DNA from 2 places in the Pseudomonas sp. CBS genome. Region 1 is predicted to be linked to the other one. Evidence: riboswitches for the same ligand, from Rfam matches in the RefSeq annotation. Region 1 holds a riboswitch; the other holds the start of a gene.

Evidence for each region. A riboswitch is a leader RNA that binds a small molecule or an ion and turns the genes downstream of it on or off. The one in region 1 is predicted to bind manganese.
Region 2: it holds a riboswitch for manganese, as region 1 does, so the genes downstream of both, NVB75_RS14870 (TMEM165/GDT1 family protein) here and mntP (manganese efflux pump MntP) in region 1, are expected to answer to the same signal.

What each region holds. Positions count from the first base shown of each region.
Region 1 is NZ_CP102929.1:7,018,075-7,021,432, reverse strand. Features, by position in the region: gene NVB75_RS32120 (ABC transporter ATP-binding protein) at 1-197, shown strand, start outside; gene NVB75_RS32115 (oligopeptide/dipeptide ABC transporter ATP-binding protein) at 197-1,147, shown strand; yybP-ykoY riboswitch at 1,189-1,355, shown strand; gene mntP (manganese efflux pump MntP) at 1,366-1,929, shown strand; gene NVB75_RS32105 (NAD(P)-dependent alcohol dehydrogenase) at 2,074-3,141, opposite strand; gene NVB75_RS32100 (glyoxalase) at 3,292-3,358, shown strand, end outside.
Region 2 is NZ_CP102929.1:3,283,913-3,287,270, forward strand. Features, by position in the region: gene NVB75_RS14860 (2-hydroxyacid dehydrogenase) at 1-130, shown strand, start outside; gene NVB75_RS14865 (class I SAM-dependent methyltransferase) at 161-1,159, shown strand; yybP-ykoY riboswitch at 1,211-1,330, shown strand; gene NVB75_RS14870 (TMEM165/GDT1 family protein) at 1,419-2,003, shown strand; gene NVB75_RS14875 (M48 family metallopeptidase) at 2,147-2,965, opposite strand.

The DNA.
Region 1 (3,358 bases):
AGGTAAAGCCCGGCGATGACCTGCTGACCATCCCAGGCCAGGTGCCCAACCTCGCCGCCCTGCCCTCAGGCTGCACCTTCCGCGAACGCTGCCCCCAGGCCATGAGCCAATGCATCGAGCGCCCGCGCCTGAACCTGATCAACCCTGTCGGCACTCGCAAAAGCGCGTGCTGGCTGACTGCCGGGGAGTCGGTGTAATGACAGTGCCTCAAGATTCACTGCTGGCCCTGCGGGATGTACGGGTCAAGTTCCCGGTAAAAACCGACTGGCTGGGCCGCCCGCGCGGTTATGCCCACGCCCTCAATGGCATCGACTTGCAGGTGCGCCGTGGGGAAACCCTAGGGATCGTCGGCGAATCCGGCTGCGGCAAAAGCACCCTCGCCCAATTGCTGATGGGCCTGGTCAAGCCCAGCGACGGCGAAGTCGACTGGGTCTACGAAAGCGCCCGGGAACGTCACCGTCATGTACAGATCGTGTTCCAGGACCCGCAATCGTCCCTCGACCCACGCCTGCCCATCTGGAAAATCATCACCGAGCCGCTGTTCGCCCTTGGCGACACGCCCAAGGGTGAAATGCGCACCATCGCCGCCAAGGTCGCCGCCCAAGTAGGCATCCGTGCCGAATACCTGGACCGCTACCCGCACCAGTTCTCCGGTGGCCAGCGCCAACGCATTGCCATCGCCCGAGCACTGGCCTCCAACCCGAGCATCCTGGTGCTGGACGAACCGACCTCGGCCCTGGACATCTCGGTCCAGGCGCAAATCCTCAACCTGCTGGCCGAGCTGCAACGCCGACTGGGGCTGACCTACATCCTGATCTCCCACAACGTATCCGTGGTGCGGCACATGGCCGACCGGGTGGCGGTGATGTACCTGGGGCAAATTGTGGAACTGGGGTGTGCCGAGCAAGTGCTGGAGCAGCCGAAGCATCCCTACACCCAGCTGCTGCTGGAGGCGGTGCCCAAGCTGGGGGTGGCGCTGGACGATGCCTATGTCAGTGCACCGACAGAGCTGCCGGGGAACCGGGTGTTGCCGGGCGGGTGCTTTTTCCTTGATCGCTGCCCGCGCCGCACCCAAGGCTGCGAACGGCCGCAGCGGTTGACCGGTGGGATGAGTCAGCAGGTGCGGTGTCATCTGGAACATCCGTGAGGCACGGTTAACAAAATTTTCATGTAGCCAAGGCTATGATCCGCCACCTCGTTGGGGAGTAGCCTGCTTCGGATTCTCGAAGCGTTCGTATCAACATTCTCGGCAACATGCCGTGGTGCGAACACCATTTTGGTTGGTGAGACCAGCGACACATCCATGCCTGAAGTCGGGCGTGTGGTTGTGTCGTTGACTCATATAGCCCGACTGGAAGCCTTACCGTGAACCCCATTTCCCTCATTCTTCTCGCCCTTGCCATGTCCACGGACGCCTTTGCGGCGGCCATCGGCAAAGGTTCCAGCCTGCACAAACCGCGTTTGACCGAAGCCCTGCGGGCCGGTCTGATCTTTGGTGTGATTGAAGCCATCACGCCGATTATTGGCTGGGCTATTGGCCAGGCTGCCACTCGCTGGGTGGAACAGTGGGACCACTGGATCGCCTTTACCCTGCTGGTAGCCCTGGGTCTGCACATGATCTACAACGGCTTGAAGGCCGATGATCCAGAGGAAGAGAAACCGAGCCAGCACTCGTTCATGATTCTTGCCGTAACGGCGTTTGCCACCAGCATCGATGCCCTGGCGGTCGGCGTGGGCCTGGCGTTTGTTGACGTGAATATCCTGGTGGCCGCTGCGGCGATCGGCTTGGCGACGATGACCATGGTAACCATCGGCATGATGCTCGGCCGGGTGTTGGGCACTGTGGTGGGCAAGCGCGCCGAGATGGTTGGCGGCGTGGTGTTGATGCTGGTGGGTGCGACGATCTTGTATGAGCACCTGTCGGTCTAGACACTTGCGAAGATCAAAATGTGGGAGCGGGCTTGCTCGCGAAGGCGGTGTGTCAGTCGCTGAATATGCCAGCTGAACCACCGCTTTCGCGAGCAAGCCCGCTCCCACACAAGCCCGCCCCCACAGGGGATCTGCGGCGATCAATCAGGCCGCGTGTTTTTCTTTCTTCAGGCTCTCGATGTCGATCACAAACCGATACTTCACATCGCCCTTGAGCATGCGCTCGTAGGCTTCATTGATGCTCTGGATGTCGATCATCTCGATGTCCGAGACGATCCCGTGCCTGGCGCAGAAATCCAGCATGTCCTGGGTTTCCTGGATGCCGCCGATCAACGATCCGGCCAGGCTGCGGCGCTTGAAGATCAGGTTGAACACAGTCGGTGACGGATGTGGGCTGTCCGGCGCGCCTACCAGGGTCATGGTGCCGTCGCGCTTGAGCAGGTTGAGGAAGGCATCGAGGTTGTGAGACGCGGCCACGGTGTTGAGGATGAAGTCCAGGGAGTTGGCAACCTTGGCCATTTCATCCTGGTTCTTCGACACCACCACCTCATCGGCGCCCAGGCGCAGGCCGTCTTCGCGCTTGTTCGGCGAGGTGGTGAACAACACGACGTAGGCGCCCATGGCGTGGGCGATTTTCACCGCCATATGCCCCAGGCCACCCAGGCCGACGACGCCAACGCGCTTACCCGGCCCGACCTTCCAGTGGTGCAGCGGTGAGTAGGTGGTGATGCCTGCACACAGCAGCGGCGCGACCGCCGCCAGGTTGCTCTCGTCGTGGGAGATGCGCAGGACGAACTTCTCCTTGACCACGATAGTGTCCGAGTAGCCGCCGAAGGTGTTTTCGCCACCAAACACCGGGCCGTTGTAGGTGCCGGTGAAGCCGTTTTCGCAGTACTGCTCTTCGCCCTCGGCGCAGGATTCGCACTGCTGGCAGCTGTCGACCATGCAGCCGACACCGGCCAGGTCGCCTACCTTGAACTTGCTGACATTGGCGCCCACGGCGTTCACTCGGCCCACGATTTCATGGCCCGGCACCGACGGGTACAAGGTGTTGTGCCATTCATTGCGTACGGTGTGCAGGTCCGAGTGGCAGACGCCGCAGTAAAGGATGTCGATCTGCACGTCATCGGCCCCGGGGGCGCGTCGTTCAAACGTGAAGGGCTTGAGTGAATCCTTGGAGTCACGAGCGGCGTAGCTGTAAGTCTTGGCCATTTCGTTCACCTGTTTGTTCAGACGGTTGAAGTCAGTTGACCAGCATAGACGCTGAACCGTTCAACCGAGCACGCCCGTACAATCCGCACGGCAACCCGGCCCCTAAGCTGGCGACTTTTCGATCACGCTGAAAAGTGCTGGAGAATGGGTATGTGCAAGAAAGTGACGACGATATCGCTGGCCTTGACGCTATTGGGCGCGCAGTTGGTGGGCAGCG
Region 2 (3,358 bases), 3.5 Mb from region 1:
CATCCCGCGCTTGATCGTCACCCCCCACAACGCCTGGGGCAGCCGCGAAGCCCGGCAGCGGATCGTCGGCCAATTGATCGAAAACACTCAGGGCTTTTTCAGCGGCGCCCCGCTGCGCGTCGTCAGTTGATAAACTGCGCCCCTTTTCAAGGAGCAGACCATGGATCCGCGCAGTGAAGTACTGCTTCGCCAGGCCGAACTTTTTCAAGGCGACGTGCTGCTGGTGGGCTTGCCCGCCGACGACCTGCTGGGCCGCCTGCCCAATGCCCATGGCTGGAGCTGGCACGCCGGCGACCAGGCCGCACTGGACGCACGTTTTGCCGAGCGCAGCCAGTTCGGCGTGAGCGTGCCCGAGCGTTCGTTCGACACGGCGGTGGTGTTCCTGCCCAAGTCCAAGGACCTCACCGACTACTTGCTCAATGCCGTGGCGGCGCGTTTGCCCGGCAAAGAGTTGTACCTGGTCGGGGAAAAGAAAGGCGGTATCGAAAGTGCGGCCAAGCAACTGAACCCGTTCGGCAAACCGCGCAAGCTCGACAATGCGCGGCACTGCCAGTTGTGGCTGGTCACGGTGGCCAATGCCCCCGAGCCGGTTGAGCTGGAAAGCCTGGCGCAGGTGTTCGAGGTGCCGCTGGCTGAAGGGCCGCTCAAGGTGGTGAGCCTGCCGGGCGTGTTCAGCCACGGTCGCCTGGATCGCGGTACTGCGCTGCTGCTGGAGCACCTGGACAAGTTGCCAAGCGGTCACTTGCTGGATTTCGGTTGTGGGGCTGGCGTGCTGGGGGCGGCGGTCAAACGTCGATACCCGCATAACACGGTGACGATGCTCGACGTGGATGCCTTCGCCGCCGCCAGCAGTCGCCTGACCTTGGCGGCCAACGACCTGGAAGCCGAAGTGTTGACCGGTGATGGCATCGACGCAGCACCGATGAATCTGAACACGATTTTGAGCAACCCGCCGTTCCATGTCGGGGTGCACACCGATTATTTCGCCACCGAGAACTTGCTGAGAAAAGCAGCCAAACATCTGGCAAAAGGCGGCGAACTACGCTTGGTAGCGAATAGTTTCCTGAAGTACCAACCGCTGATCGAAGAGCATCTTGGGGTGTGCGCAATCAAGGCAGAAGGCCAGGGTTTTCGCATTTACCGTGCCAAGCGCGGCTGAAATCTTTTTCCAAAAGAAGGCTTGCCGAATGGATTTTGCCTAGGCAGAATCCGCTCCGTCCTAGGGGAGTAGTCTCCCACGAGCGCCACGCTCGTCCGGCATACGTCAACATACTTGGTCAACAGGCCATGGCGTATGCGACCCAGGAGTCCGCACAGACGGACCGGGGTTTGACAAGACCTATGACACGAACACCTTACCCGGGGCGGGAAGGCTGTACGTGTCATAGCCGTGTCGACCCGCCCCTGGAACTTACCTGATGCTGGATTCCCTGCTTGTCCCTACCGCAATCGTTGCCTTGGCCGAAATTGGCGACAAGACGCAACTGCTCGCGCTCATTCTCGCTGCACGCTTTCGCAAACCCTGGCCGATCATCGCCGGCATCGTCGCCGCGACCCTGGCCAACCATGCGGCCGCCGGTGCCGTGGGGGCCTGGTTCGGGAGTTTCTTCTCGGATGCGGTGTTGCACTGGATCCTCGCGGCGAGCTTCTGTGCCACCGCGCTCTGGACCCTGGTGCCCGACAAGCTCGACGATGACGAAGCCAGTACATCCCGCAAGTTCGGGCCATTCCTGACCACGCTGATCGCGTTCTTCCTCGCGGAAATCGGCGACAAGACCCAGATCGCTACCGTGATGCTCGCGGCGCAATACCCGGAACTGTGGCTGGTGATTATCGGCACGACCCTGGGCATGTTGATTGCCAACGTACCGGTGGTGCTGGCGGGGAATTTCGCGGCGGACAAATTGCCGCTGACGCTGATTCGTCGACTGGCGGCTACGGCATTTTTCATCCTGGCCATTGTTGCGGTGTACAAGGCCATGCAGAGCAGTGGCTGGATCTAAACGCTACCCCATATGGGAGCTGGCTTGCCTGCGATAGCATCACCTCGGTGCAACTGACACACCGAGGTGCCTGCATCGCGGGCAAGCCCGACTCCAACACAAGCCGGGCCCCCATATTCAGATTTGCATTTCAGCCTTATAAATCAGGATTTTTTCGCCTGCTGATACAACGGCATCACCTTCGGAATCGCCGCCTGCAACGAGGCGATCCGGCTGTCGGAGGCCGGGTGAGTGCTCATGAACTCAGGTGGCGAGCCTTCCGAGGCCTTGGCCATTTTGTTCCACAGGGTAATCGCCGCGTTCGGGTTGTAACCGGCACGCGCCGACAACTCCAGGCCAATCAGGTCCGCTTCGTTTTCGTTGCTGCGGCTGTTGGGCAAGGTCATGCCGTAGTTGGCCACGGTATCGGCCAGCGCCAGGCTGTCCTGACCCAGGCCGAACAAGGCACCGGCCCCCTGCTTCGCCATTTCGATACCGTAGGCCTTGGACATGGCTTCGCGGCCGTGCTCACGCAAGGCGTGGGCAATTTCATGGCCCATCACGGCGGCGAGTTCGTCGTCGGTCAGTTTGAGATTGTCGATCAACGCGCTGTAGACAAAGATCTTGCCGCCAGGCCCGCAGTTGGCGTTCATCTCGTCACTTTTGATCAGGTTCACTTCCCACTTCCACTGCGCCGCATCCGGGCGGAAGGTGGGCGCCTGGGCGATCAAGCGGTTGGCAATGGCCTGTACGCGCTTGGCGTTGGCACTGGTCTTGTCCACCAGGCCTTTGCCACTGGCTTCGCCCAGGGTCTGCTGGTACGACTGCGCATACATCTGGTCGACTTCCTGGCTCGACAACATGCTGAACATGTACTGCTTGCGCTCGACGCCCACGGCACCGCCGCTGGTGGTGTTGACGGACTGACAACCGGCGAGCATAACCGCCGCGCCCAACGCACATACCGCTACTGTCTTTTTCATCAACCTGCTCCCTGGAAACATGGCGCGTATCGTAGTCGGCCAATTGTATCGACGCCAGATACAACAGACGTGTAGCTGCCTGATTTCAGACATATCCCACACCGCCGCAAAAAATTCACAAAACGCTGGCGACCATTCCATTTGCGACATTCGCCGATCCGGCACAGTCATTTTGAGGGGATCCCCCTCATGTCTCCCCCGCTCGTGGCCGATATAAACAAGCAGCCAATCTCCCCAGCGCTCGGAGCCGTTATGAAGTTCAAGTCGATTCAATTTTCTGTTGCGGCACTGGCCGGGGCCATTGTGCTGAGCGTGGTAGCGGTGCTGGTGCTGTACGCCTTGTTCGCCGGCGCGCGCACCCAGGAGATGGTGCAGGAACGCACCCAAGGGCAA